Regions from separate parts of the Allobosea sp. 2KB_26 genome, predicted to be linked through region 4. Evidence: predicted binding sites of a transcription regulator. Region 4 holds the regulator's gene; each other region holds the start of a gene.
What was found. Region 4 encodes PhoB, which activates phosphate uptake and scavenging genes when phosphate is short. Its sites were predicted from a motif close to TGTCATNNANCTGTCAT; they were not measured.
Positions count from the first base shown of each region.

Region 1: a site for PhoB is predicted at 1,206-1,222, ahead of AB4099_RS15940 (alpha-D-ribose 1-methylphosphonate 5-triphosphate diphosphatase). Genes of this name have one in related genera too.
Region 2: a site for PhoB is predicted at 1,441-1,457, ahead of AB4099_RS00985 (UDP-2,3-diacylglucosamine diphosphatase). Genes of this name have one in related genera too.
Region 3: a site for PhoB is predicted at 1,250-1,266, ahead of AB4099_RS31765 (CorA family divalent cation transporter). Genes of this name have one in related genera too.

Region 1 is NZ_JBFRHE010000005.1:16,180-19,383, forward strand. It holds gene AB4099_RS15940 (alpha-D-ribose 1-methylphosphonate 5-triphosphate diphosphatase) at 16-1,158, opposite strand; gene AB4099_RS15945 (ANTAR domain-containing response regulator) at 1,382-1,966, opposite strand; gene AB4099_RS15950 (HupE/UreJ family protein) at 2,006-2,584, opposite strand; gene ureG (urease accessory protein UreG) at 2,596-3,204, opposite strand, start outside.
Region 2 is NZ_JBFRHE010000001.1:193,983-197,186, forward strand. It holds gene AB4099_RS00980 (glycosyltransferase family 4 protein) at 1-580, opposite strand, end outside; gene AB4099_RS00985 (UDP-2,3-diacylglucosamine diphosphatase) at 580-1,392, opposite strand; gene AB4099_RS00990 (SDR family oxidoreductase) at 1,517-2,296, shown strand; gene AB4099_RS00995 (DMT family transporter) at 2,521-3,204, shown strand, end outside.
Region 3 is NZ_JBFRHE010000023.1:23,404-26,607, forward strand. It holds gene AB4099_RS31755 (glycoside hydrolase family 25 protein) at 1-39, shown strand, start outside; gene AB4099_RS31760 (glycoside hydrolase family 25 protein) at 261-1,229, shown strand; gene AB4099_RS31765 (CorA family divalent cation transporter) at 1,335-2,330, shown strand; gene dmeF (CDF family Co(II)/Ni(II) efflux transporter DmeF) at 2,353-3,204, opposite strand, start outside.
Region 4 is NZ_JBFRHE010000004.1:482,727-485,930, reverse strand. It holds gene AB4099_RS15695 (TIGR03862 family flavoprotein) at 1-243, opposite strand, end outside; gene AB4099_RS15690 (YnfA family protein) at 317-637, shown strand; gene phoB (phosphate regulon transcriptional regulator PhoB) at 742-1,440, opposite strand; gene phoU (phosphate signaling complex protein PhoU) at 1,474-2,193, opposite strand; gene pstB (phosphate ABC transporter ATP-binding protein PstB) at 2,242-3,042, opposite strand; gene pstA (phosphate ABC transporter permease PstA) at 3,087-3,204, opposite strand, start outside.

The sequences.
Region 1 (3,204 bases), on a different contig from region 4:
GCCGCAAGACGCTACTCAGGCCAGAAGACGCTGGTCGGCGAGCTGCACCAGCTTGCCGCCAGCGATCGTTGCAACGACGCGCGGCTGCGGCGCGTCCTCGACGATGATCAGATCCGCCCGCCTGCCGGGCGCGATGACGCCGCGATCGATCAGGCCAAGGGCATCGGCCGGGGCCTGCGAGACCAGCTTCCAGGCGTCGGGAAAGCTCGCCGTGCCGCTGCGCGCCAGCATGAAGGGCGCCAGCAGCAGCGCGGGGTAGTAGTAATCCGACGCCAGGATGGTGCAGAGCCGCTTGCCGACCATGTCCTCCGCTGCCGGGCAGCCGGTATGCGAACCGCCGCGCACGACATTGGGCGCGCCGAACACCGTCGCCTCGCCATGCGCGACAGCCTCACGTGCCGTCGCCTCATCCATCGGGAATTCCGCCACGGTCACGCCGAGCGAGCGATACCAGCGCCGCATGTCCGGGCTCATGTCGTCATGCGAGAGCGTCGGAATGCCGGCGGCCAGCGAGATTTTCGCCAGCCGCGCGACCGATCCCGGCACGTCGTTACCGCGGTCATGGACGTTCTGCGCCAGCGCCATGAAGTCCGCATGCGAGAGGCCGGTGCGCTCGACCATCTTGGCGACCTTGTCCGGCCGGGTCGTCTCCTTGAGGATGCCGCCGGTATGGTCGTTGAAGGCCAGTACTCCGACGCGCCCCGCCTGCAGCCACTCGATGATCTCGGCCTCGGCATCGAGGTTGAAGGTCTCGTGGCGTAAATGGAATCGCGTATCGGCCCCGAGCTCCGGCGCGAGCCGCGCGATCGCGTCGATCAGGCGCCGCGCATTGCCGGCTCCGCGCAGACCGGGTTCCCAGGACCAGGTCACACCGTGGAAGGCCGTGGTGATGCCGCAACTCAGCATGGCGCGATCGGCGTCGCGCAGGGCGAGATCGATGTCGAAGGACACCCGCGGTCGCGGCATGATGTGCCGCTCGAAGGCATCGCCATGACAATCGACCATGCCCGGCAAGACGAGGAGGCCGGCGGCATCCAGGTGCAAGGCGCCGGCAGGAGGGGACGCATCGAGGGCGGCGATGCACGATCCGTCGGTGACGAGATCGGCACGGGTGAGCGCGGCGGTCATAACTGTTCCGCCCGTGATATGAAGTGACACGCCCGCCTCCGCCGCAGCCCTTGGGAGAGCGCGCTTGACGGGCCATCATGACAGCGGAATGACGGGCGCGGGCCGATCAGGATGGCGCCCCCCCCTGTTCAAGGTACCGAGACGGGCGACAGCGTCATCGACCGAGCCGCCTTCCGCAAAGCCGGCATCGGCCGGAACGGTCAGCAAATGGCGGCATCGGCCAGGGGCAGATCGCCGACGCACCGGTGCGGGGTCATTTCAACACCTCCGCCGCGGTGATGATGGAACGGGCGATGTCGACCAGCTTGCGCTTCTCGTTCATCGCGGTGCGGCGCATCAGGGCATAGGCTTCCGCTTCGGGGAGCCCCTTGAGGTGCATGACGATCCCCTTCGCACGATCGATCAGCGCGCGATCGTCGCGCTGCGACCGCACCTCGTCCAGCCCCTCACGCAGCTTCGAGGCGGCGCTGAAGCGACTGATGCAGGTCTGGAGGATTGGCTCAAGGGCCTCCCACTTCAGCCCGTCGACGACATAGACCGCGACCCCTGCCTCAACAGCAGCCTCGATCAAGGCCGCATCCACCGGTTCGACGAACGCGCTGATCGGCCGCTTCGGGCGCCGGCTGACCAGAAGCATCTCGGCGAGTGCATTATGGCCGGGATTCACGAGATCGATCACGACCACATCGGGGTCATGGGCCTCGATGACAGTGACTTGCCCATGCGTCGCGCCGATTCGGACGAGGTCGGTAAAGCCCGCTTCGCGGAAGCCCTCATCGAGAATGGCAGCCCGGACCGGGTTGGCATCGACGATCAGAATTTTCAACGCAGGTGTCATGAGCCACGACGCCTAACGCATTGAGGGGAAGGCCCGCACTCAGCCCGACAGGATTGCGACACCTGCCAGAATGAGACCGCCACCGGCGATGCGGGCAAGCTGCGGCATCCGCACCGCAAGCTGGCTCGCAAGAAGCAAGCCTACTCCATGCAGAGCCGATGTCGCGATCACAAAGCCGATCGCATAGCTCACACCGCTGGCATCCTCCGGCAACTCGGCACCATGGGCAAAGCCATGGAAGATCGCGAAGACCCCGCAGACCAGGGCACCGGCGGCGAGCGGTGGCGAGAGATTGAGCGCGATGGCGAGCCCGAGGATGACGACAGAAAAGGCAATGCCAACCTCCGCGCCTGGAAGCTGTCCGCCGGCCATGGCCCAGAGCCCGGCCAGCGCCATGGCCGAGACGAAGGCGACGGGATACGCGATGCGCGCCCTGCCACCGATGAGCCCGGCCCAGAGGCCGACCGCGATCATCGCCAGCACATGATCCAACCCGGTGAGCGGATGCTGCAGCCCGTGAACGAGACCATCGACGGAGCCCATTCCGGTATGGGCAAGGGCGGGCGCCGCCATTATCGTCAAGACCAATGCCAGGGCGCCCGTCAACCGCGTCAGCATGTTCGCCTCCCCTATCCCCCGGCGCTCGCCTTCAGGCCGCCCACGCTCTCGATGAAATCCACCACCGCATCGACGCCCTCGCCCTCCCTCGTATTGGTGAAGACGAAGGGCCGCTTGCCCCGCATGGTCCTCGAGTCCCGGTCCATCACAGCAAGATCCGCGCCAACATGAGGAGCGAGATCGGTCTTGTTGATGACGAGCAGGTCCGAACGGGTGATGCCAGGGCCGCCCTTGCGCGGGATCTTCTCGCCGGCGGCGACATCGATCACGTAGATCGTCAGATCGGCGAGTTCGGGCGAGAAGGTCGCCGCCAGATTATCTCCGCCGGACTCGATCAGGATCAGGTCGAGCCCGGGAAATTTGCCGCGCATTTCCTCGACCGCGGCAAGGTTGATCGAACAATCCTCGCGGATGGCGGTATGCGGGCAGCCGCCGGTCTCGACGCCCATGATGCGTTCCTCGGGAAGAGCCCCTGCGACGGTCAGGAGACGCGCATCTTCCTTGGTGTAGATGTCATTGGTGATGGCGCAGAGATCATAACGATCGCGCATGCGCTTGCAGAGCACCTCCATCAGGGCGGTCTTGCCGGAACCGACCGGGCCGCCGATGCCGACGCGCAA
Region 2 (3,204 bases), on a different contig from region 4:
GGTTCTTTTCGACCGCGACGCGCCCGACACTGAGGAAGATGGGACGCGGGAGATCGAGCACGCTTGGCTGGCGCGGATGGAACTGCTGGAGATCGACGCCTCGCCCCCAGCGCAGGATGCGCTCGAAGCCGTTCTCTTTCAGTTCGGCCTCGACCGTCGCGGTCGAGACCATGACCCCCGCAGCCGCCCCATGAAACCGGCGCAGGAACTGGTAGCTCCAGCGTTCCGGAATGGGCCAGCGGGCCGCGACATATTGCGGGAACCTTGTGTGGTAGCTCGTCGTGAACGTGCGCTTCTGGGCGAGGCAGACGGCGCGGGTCAGCCAGCCGATCGGCCCTTCCGTCGCGATATGGATGTGGTCCGGCCCGAAATCGGTGATGCGCCGGGCGATAGCGCCCTGGGTTGCCAGCGCGATGCGGATATCGGGATAGGATGGCAAGCCAATCTGCCGAAACCCCTCGGGCGTCAGCATATGCGGCGTCACGCCGAATGACGGCCCCGCCTCGGCCATCCGCTCCAGCGACCGGACGACCCCGTTGATCTGGGGGCGCCAGGCGTCCGTCGCGATGAGGACGCGCATCAGGCCGCCTCGCTGACCAGGGCCGGCAGCGGGATCGGCCGCGCGGGCTCGCTCTTCAGCCGGTATTGCGGCCAGCGAATAACCTCGAAGCGGCCGTCATGGTGTTCGACCACCGCCGTGCAGCTTTCGACCCAGTCGCCTGTATTGATGTAGGTGAGCCCGTCGATCTTGCGATGTGCGGCGTGGTGGATATGGCCGCAGATCACGCCGTCCGCACCATGGCGGCGCGCCTCGGCGGCAAGGCAGGTCTCGAACTCGCCGATATAGTTGACCGCGTTCTTGACCTTCTGCTTGGCCCAGGCCGAGAGCGACCAGTGCGGCAGGTGGAGCAAGCGACGGACCTTGTTGACGACCGTATTGGACGCAAGCGCGACGGTGTAGGCCCAGTCGCCCAGCAGCGCGAGCCATTTAGCGTTGCGCACGACCAGATCGAACAGATCGCCATGGATCACCAGCATGCGTTTGCCGTCGGCGGCCTCATGCAGAGCATGGTCCGCGATGTGGATGCCGCCGAACTCGCTCCCTGCGAAATCGCGCAGGAAATCGTCGTGGTTGCCGGTGATGTAGATCAGCCGCGCCCCTTTGCGCACCTTGCGCAACAGCTTCTGCACGACATCATTATGCGCCTGCGGGAAGTACCAGCCGCTCTTCAGCCGCCAGCCGTCGATGATGTCGCCGACCAGATAGATCTGCGGGGCATCATAGGCCCGCAGGAATTCGAGCACGAGATCGGCCTGTGCTCCACGCGTTCCCAGATGCAGGTCGGAGATGAAGATGCTGCGAACCTGCTTCGCCTCGTCCTCGTCGCTCATGCCGCCAGCCCATCTTGTTGCATTGCTTGCGGCGTGTGTCTGATTTGCATTGCGCTTTGATGACGCAGACCGCAATCCATGGTTCTGCTCGGCTGGGCATCAGCAAAAGCTCCGGAGAAACGCGATGGATTTGGGTATTGCCGGCCGTACGGCCATCATTTGCGCCTCGAGCAAGGGACTCGGCCGGGGCTGCGCCGAGGCTCTCGCCGAAGCCGGTTGCACCGTGGTCATCAATGGCCGCGACGCCACCACGCTGGAGGCCACGGCGAGCCAGATCCGGGCGAAATATGGAGCGACCGTGATCGCCGTCGTTGCCGATGTCTCGACCCGCGCTGGCCAGGACGCGTTGCTCGCCGCGGCACCGGAGCCGGATATCCTGGTCAACAACAATGGCGGCCCGCCGCCGAAGCCATTCCGCGAGATCTCGCGCGAAGCACTTCTCGAAGGCGTCATCCAGAACATGGCGACACCGGTTGAACTGATGCAGCGTGTCGTCGACGGCATGATTGCGCGCGGCTTCGGCCGCATCGTCAACATCACCTCGATGAGCGTGCTGACGCCCTTGACGGGGCTCGATGTCTCGTCGGGAGCACGCGCCGGTCTGACCGCCTTCTTCTCCGGCGTGGCCCGCGAGGTCGCCTATGCCAACGTCACCATCAACAACATCCTGCCCGGCATGTTCGATACTGATCGGTTGAAGGGCTCGACCACCAAGATGGCGGCGATCAAGGGGATCACGCCCGAGGAAATGACGAGGGGGCGCATGGCCGAGATTCCGGCGAGGCGCTTTGGCAATGCAGAGGAGTTCGGCAAGGCCTGCGCCTTCCTGGCAAGCGCCCATGCCGGCTACATCACCGGTCAGAACCTCTTGATGGACGGCGGCGTGTTCAAGGGCACGTTCTGAGACGCGGGCCAGGCCACCATCAGCCCCGGGGAGCGTTACTCTCCGGGGATTCATTGTTGGTCCCTGCCGCGCAAGAGCGGGATGCTGCGCCCTTTGACGGCACGCATGCGTCACCACGGGCATCAGGGTTGCATGCATTGCGCTTGGACCCGACGCGCGAACGTGATCTAGAGGGACCAAGTCTTTTATAAGACTCTCTCCCCCGACACGTACGCGCAGCACCGTTGTCTCCTCTCCTCGGCATCACGCTCAAGCTGATCTCGGCTTTGTCCTTCACCCTGATGTCAGCTGGCATCAAGGCGATTGCGGCGCGCTATCCGACAGGGGAACTCGTTTTCGTCCGGTCCTTCTTCGCGCTGATCCCGCTGCTGCTCTGGCTGGGCTGGCGCGGCGAAATTCCCGCTGCCCTGAAGACCAAGAACCTGCGCGGCCATTTCAAGCGCGGAGTGATCGGCTCGACCGGCATGTTCTGCGGCTTCGTAGCCTTGAGCTTTCTGCCCCTCCCGGACGCGGTCGCGCTCGGCTATGCCGCTCCGCTCGCAGTCGTCGTACTTGCCGCTCTGGTACTGAAAGAGCGTGTTCGGATCTATCGCTGGAGCGCGGTGACCATCGGCTTCATTGGCGTGCTGATCATGCTGTCCCCGCATCTCGGCAGTTTCCAGGTCGCCGGCGACAATGCACCGGCCATCGGCGCGGCTTTCGGCCTCGCCGGCGCCTGCTGCTCGGCCTTTGCCTCGATCGAGGTGCGGCAGCTGACCATGACCGAGCGCACTGGCGCGATCGTCTTCTATTTCACGCTGATGACGACGACACTCGGCCTCTTCACGATCCTGCTCGGCTGGCGCATGCCCGATCTTCAGGATGCCGCGCTCATGGTCGCGATCGGCATCCTCGGCGGCCTTGGCCAG
Region 3 (3,204 bases), on a different contig from region 4:
CTGAAGCCGGTGCCTTCCTCACTGCAGATGGACGGATAGCAGCGCCCTGATCATCCGTCCGGATTTCGCATCCGATCCGCTGATCTGAGCCTTCTGTGTTTGCATCGGCCTTCCCGAAAAGCCGCAATCCACTTTTCGGGCCGATGCTTCAGCGGGCGCGCCGGTTAACCAACCCTGAAATCATCCGCTCGCATCCGAGCGAACGCTTACCGCGCCTTAACCACGCCTGCCGCACCACTGCTTGCATGCAGGAGGGGCGGATGCCGGCGCGTATGAAGACCGATTACAAGGGACTGCGGTGCTTTCTTGCAGTTCTCGGCCTTGCACTCGGCAGCGCCGGCCCCGCCTTCGCGCTCTATCCCAAGAAGGGCGACGCCTCGCCCCATCACGGCGTCCGCGATGCACGCCGCCAGGCGATCCAGGGCATCGACATCTCGCGCTGGCAGGGCGAGATCGACTGGGCCAAGGTCAAGGATGCCGGTACCCGCTTTGCCTTCATCAAGGCGACCGAGGGCGGCGACCACCTCGACCCCAATTTCCGCAAGAACTGGGAGGGGGCGAAGAAGGCCGGCGTGGCGCGCGGCGCCTACCATTTCGTCTATTGGTGCCGCCCGGCCAAGGATCAGGTGCGCTGGTTCAAGCGCCATATCCCGAAGGACCCGGATGCCCTGCCGCCTGTGCTCGATGTCGAATGGAACGGCGAGTCGGAGAGCTGCGGCAAGAAGATCCCGCGCGATAAGGCGCTCGCCAAGATCAGCGAGATGCTGAAGGGCCTGCAGGAACACACTGGCAAGAAGCCGATCATCTATACCGACATCACCTTCCACGAGGATGTGCTGGAAGGCGAGTTCAACGATCATCCCTACTGGCTGCGCTCGACCGCGGCCCCGCTGCGCCACCGCTATGAGCGCAGCAAATGGGAATTCTGGCAGTTCACCACCACAGGACGCGTGCCCGGCATAACCGGCGATGTCGACCGCAACGCCTTCTTCGGCTCCGAGCGGGAATTCGCGGCCTGGCGCGAGGGCCGCTTCGACATCGGGGCCCGGAAGTGGCGGGGTGGCGAACCGAAGGTAGCCGGAAACCGCGCGCCCGCGACATCGGCCGGTTCCAAGGCTCCGCAGGCTGCCGGAGGCGCAACGCTCAAGATGCTGCCTCCCGCGCGCGTCCCGGGCAAGGCGACCGCCAACCGTGATCCACAAGTGACCGGCTCTCTCGCCCGCGATTGACTCTGCGGCACCCGTTGCGCTGTCACGAGGCTGTCATGATACGCGCGCCCTGATCCGGGGCAGCGCAACCCCTTATGAGAAATCGCCCGCCAGGGCGTGGCCGGAATGCTCCATGATCTGCAATCCCGGGCCGGGTTCGTCTGGGTCTACCATTTTGATGCCGACGGCCGTGCGCATCTCCTTCCTCGTCGCGAGATGCCCGACCTTGCGCTCCCCGAGGCCGAGTTCGTCTGGATCCATCTCGATCTCGTGCATGGCCGCGCCAAGCAATGGGTCGCCGATTGCAGCGCTCTGCCCGCCGAGGCGCAGACCCTGTTCCTGACCCAGGACGACCATCAGCGCCTCCATCACAATCGTGACTTCGCCTGGGGCATCACCTTCGACCAGATCCGCGAGGTCGGCAGCCCCGCCGATGAGATGGGCATGCTGCATTGGATCATCGCCGACCGGTTTCTGCTGACGGGTCGGCGACAGGCCATGCAGGCGACGCGCCTGACGCGCGACGCATTGGAGGCTGGCTACCGGGCAAGTTCGCCCGTGATGCTGTTCGAGCGCATCATCGAGTTCGTCATCGAGGATGTCGCCGAAGCGGTGATGCAGCTGACCGAGGACACCGACTCGATCGAGGACCATGTCATCGACGAGCGCGTCAGCGACGAGGCGCGCCGATTGGGTTTGATCCGCCGGCGGACTGTGCGGCTGCACCGCCAGCTCAACGGCCTGCACCAGCTCTTTCGTCGCTTTTCGGAGAATGCCTCGACGCGGGCCGCTCCGGAGACCGTGAAGAGCGCCGCAAGCCGGCTCTTGCAGCGCGTCGACACCATGCTGACCGATGTACAGATCGTGCAGCAGCGCGCCCGACTGCTGCAGGACGAGATTGCCTCGCGCCTGACCGCCCAGACCAACAGCCATCTCTACGTGCTCTCGATCCTGACCGCGACACTGATGCCGGCGACGCTGATCACCGGCCTGTTCGGCGTCAACACCAAGGGCCTGCCCTTTCTCGAGAATGAATGGGGCTTCGTCTATGTCGTAATCCTGTGCGCACTGGCGGCGCTCAGCGTATATCTGCTGCTCAAGCGCCGCGACATGATCCACTGAGCCCGGGCAGGCTCCTGATGCATCACAGCGCGGCGACGCGCGGGTTCACCTCGACTGTGACATGGGACAGCATCGGCAGCCCGGCAAGCAGCGCCTTGTAGGCGGCCGGCGGCTTCGGATGGGTGGCCACGACCGAGACGATCGCCGAGCAATGCCCCGGCCCAACCTGCCAGAGATGCAGGTCCGCGACCTCTGCGCCCTCGGCGGCAAGCCGGGCCTCGATCCCCGCGGCGAGAGCCTTGTCGGGCACCGTGTCGAGGAGCACCGCCCCCGACGCGCGCAGCAATCCGAACGACCAATGGGCGATCACCAGCGCGCCGACGAGGCCCATCGCCGGGTCGAGCCAAACCCAGCCATAGAGGCTGCCGCCGAGCAGCGCGACGATGGCAAGCACGGAGGTGAAGGCATCCGCCAGCACATGCAGATAGGCCGCCTGCAGATTATGATCCCGCCCACTCCGGGCCTGGTGGTCATGATGGTGATCGTGGTCCGAGCCACCATGCGCATGATCGTGGTGGTCATGGTGATGCGCATGGCCATGGTCATGTCCATGCTCGCCCTTCAGCAGCCAGGCGCTCGCGAGATTGACCGCAAGGCCCAGAACCGCGACGGCAATCGCCTGCCCGAAGACGATCGGCACCGGATGGACGAGCCGCATCACCGATTCCCAACCGATGAAGAGAGCGACGAGCGCCAGCACGAGCGCGCTAGCGAAAGCCGCGAGATCGCCGAGCTTTCCGGTGCCGAAGCTGAAGCGTGGGTCACGGGCATGGCGCCGCGCGAAGCGATAGGCGAGAGCCGCGATCAGCAGCGCCGCCGCATGGGTCGACATGTGCCAGCCATCGGCGACGAGCGCCATCGAGCCGAACAGCGT
Region 4 (3,204 bases):
CGGCGGGAAGGCACGAATGGCCGGCTCCAGCCAGGTTCGGGCATCGCGATAGCGGGCCAGGAAGCTGTCGAGCGGTTCGGAATGGGTGAGGTTCAACCCGCCGCGCCCGGCCAGCAGGAATTTGCGAGCCGGCGAGGGCATGCGATCGTAGATCGTGACCGCATGGCCGGCCACTGCGAGGCGCTCGGCCGCAATCAGCCCGGACGGCCCTGCTCCGATGATGGCGATGTGATGTGAGGACATCGGTCCGGCTTGCCGTCCGCGCGGCCTGCGGTCAAGGGTAATCCCGCCGCGCGGGCCATCGATAGGACGAACCATGCCGACCATCGCCGCCTATCTTGGCGCAGCCATTCTCGAAATCGCCGGCTGTTTCGCGTTCTGGGGCTGGCTCCGGCTCGGCAAGCCGATCTGGTGGATCGTGCCCGGACTGGTTTGCCTCGCCCTGTTCGCCTGGCTGCTGACGCTGGCGGAGAGCGAAATGGCCGGACGCGCCTATGCCGCCTATGGCGGCATCTATATCGTGAGTTCGCTCGCCTGGCTCTGGGTCGTCGAGGGCTTTCGCCCCGACCGCTGGGACATTGCCGGCGGGCTGATCTGCCTCGCCGGCGCGGCGGTCATCATCGCAGGGCCGCGCTAGAGTATCGGCCCGAAAAGTGGATTGCGGCTTTCGGGAAAGCCGATGCAAACATAGACGATCAGATCATCGCGCCGGGTTCGATATCCGGCCCGACGATCCAAGTCTCAGCTCCGCGCAAAGGTCTCGTCGAAGGCGTAGCCGGCGCCACGAACGGTCCGCAGCGGATCCTTGGCGTTGTCGGGGGTGATCGCCTTGCGCAGGCGGCCGACATGGACGTCGACAGTGCGCTCGTCGATATAGACATCGCGACCCCAGACCGCGTCGAGCAGCTGGGCGCGGGAATAGACCCGACCCGGCGCCTGCATCAGGAACTCGAGCAGGCGGAACTCGGTCGGGCCGAGATGCAACTCGCTCCCTGAGCGGCGGACACGGCGGGTGGTGCGGTCGAGTTCAAGATCGCCGGCGGCCAGCAGCCCGGCAACATGACCCGGCTTGGCGCGGCGCAGCAGCGCCTGGATGCGCGCGATCAGCTCGGGCAGCGAGAAAGGCTTGACGACATAGTCGTCAGCCCCGGTGGCAAGGCCGCGCACACGCTCGGTCTCCTCGCCGCGGGCCGTGAGCATGATGATCGGCACTCGCTCGGTATCGCGACGGGTCCGCAGCCGCCGGCAGAGCTCAATGCCGGAAAGGCCCGGTAGCATCCAGTCGAGCAGCACGAGGTCCGGCGTATGATCGCGCAGATGCAGCTCGGCATCGTCGCCACGCGCTACGCTATCGACCTCGAAGCCTTCGGCCTCGAGATTGTAGCGCAGCAGCAGGGTCAACGGCTCTTCGTCCTCAACGATCAGGATGCGTGCAGGCATGTCTCACTCGGTCCCAAAGGTGTCGGGCGCCGGTCACTCACCGGTGGCGGCGTCCAGAAGAATGTTGGTGGTGTCGAGCTTCGGACGGGCTGCGTCCAAGGCTTCGCCCGTGACGAGATAGTGGATCGTCTCGGCGATGTTGGTGGTGTGGTCGCCGATACGCTCGACATTCTTCGCGCAGAACAGGAGATGCGTGCAGAAGGTGATGTTGCGCGGGTCTTCCATCATATAGGTGAGCAGCTCGCGGAAGAGCGAGGTATAGAGCGCGTCGATCTCGTCGTCTCGGCGCCAGACCTCCATGGCCTTCTGCTCATTGCTGACGGCATAGGCATCGAGCACGTCCTTGAGCTGGGCCTGAACCAGGCGGCTCATATGCTCGAGGCCGACGACCGCACGCGACGGCGGCTGGAACTGGCCGGAGATCGCAACGGCGCGCTTGGCGATATTCTTGGCGAGATCGCCGACACGCTCGATATCGGCGGCGATGCGAATGGCGGAGATCAGCTCGCGCAGGTCGTTGGCGAGCGGCTGGCGCCGGGCGATGGTGAGGACCGCCTTCTCCTCGACCTCACGCTGCAGGTTGTCGAGGCGCTGGTCGGCGCTGATGACCTTCTGTGCCAATCCGGTATCACGGCGCACCAGGGCGACCGTCGAATCGCCGAGCATGCGCTCCGACATGCCCCCCATCTCGGCAAGGCTGCGGCGGATCCCCTCGAGATCGGCGTCATATGAGCGGACGATGTGATCAGTCATCGCGGCGTGTCCTTTGTCGGCAAAGCAGTTGGAAGGCTTGGTACCGTTTCAGCCGAAGCGACCGGTGACGTAATCCTGCGTCTGCTTCTTGTGCGGGTTCATGAAGATGGTGTTGGTGGCGTCGAACTCGATCACCTCGCCCAGATACATGAAGGCGGTGTACTGCGAGATGCGCGCCGCCTGCTGCATGTTGTGGGTGACGATGACGATGGTGAAGTCGGTCTTGAGCTGCTCGAGCAGGTCCTCGATCTTGCCGGTCGAGATCGGATCAAGCGCCGAGGTCGGCTCATCGAACAGGATCACTTCCGGCTTCTGGGCGATGGTACGCGCAATACAGAGGCGTTGCTGCTGGCCGCCGGACAGGCCCATGCCGGAGGTCTTCAGCTTGTCCTTGACCTCGTCCCAGAGGGCAGAGCGGCGCAGCGCACCTTCGACGCGGTCGTCGAGTTCGGACTTCGGCGGCTTCTCATAGAGGCGGATGCCGAATGCGACATTGTCGTAGATCGACATCGGGAAGGGCGTCGGCTTCTGGAACACCATGCCGACGCGCGAGCGCAGCTCGTTCACATCGATATCGTTGCTGATGACGTTGCGGCCGTCGAGCAGGATCTCGCCGGTGGCGCGCTGCTCCGGATAGAGTGAATAGATCCGGTTGAAGATGCGCAGCAGGGTCGACTTGCCGCAGCCCGACGGCCCGATCAGGGCGGTGACATGGCGGTCCCGGAAGTCGAGATTGATGTTCTTCAGCGCCTTGTGCTCGCCGTAGTAGAAATCGAGGTTCTTGACCGCGATCCGGACGGGGGCCTCGGCATCAAGCGCTTGCGGGCTCAGTTCCAGCGTCGAAAGCATCGACTTGTTCCTTCAGATCGAACGCGACGAGGGTTTAAGGCCGTTCATTTGCCGCCCCGCACGATACGGCGGGCGATAAGCGAGAGGCACAGGATCGAGACGGTGATGATCAGCGAACCGGCCCAGGCGAGCTGCTGCCAGTTCTCATAAGGGGCGGAGGCG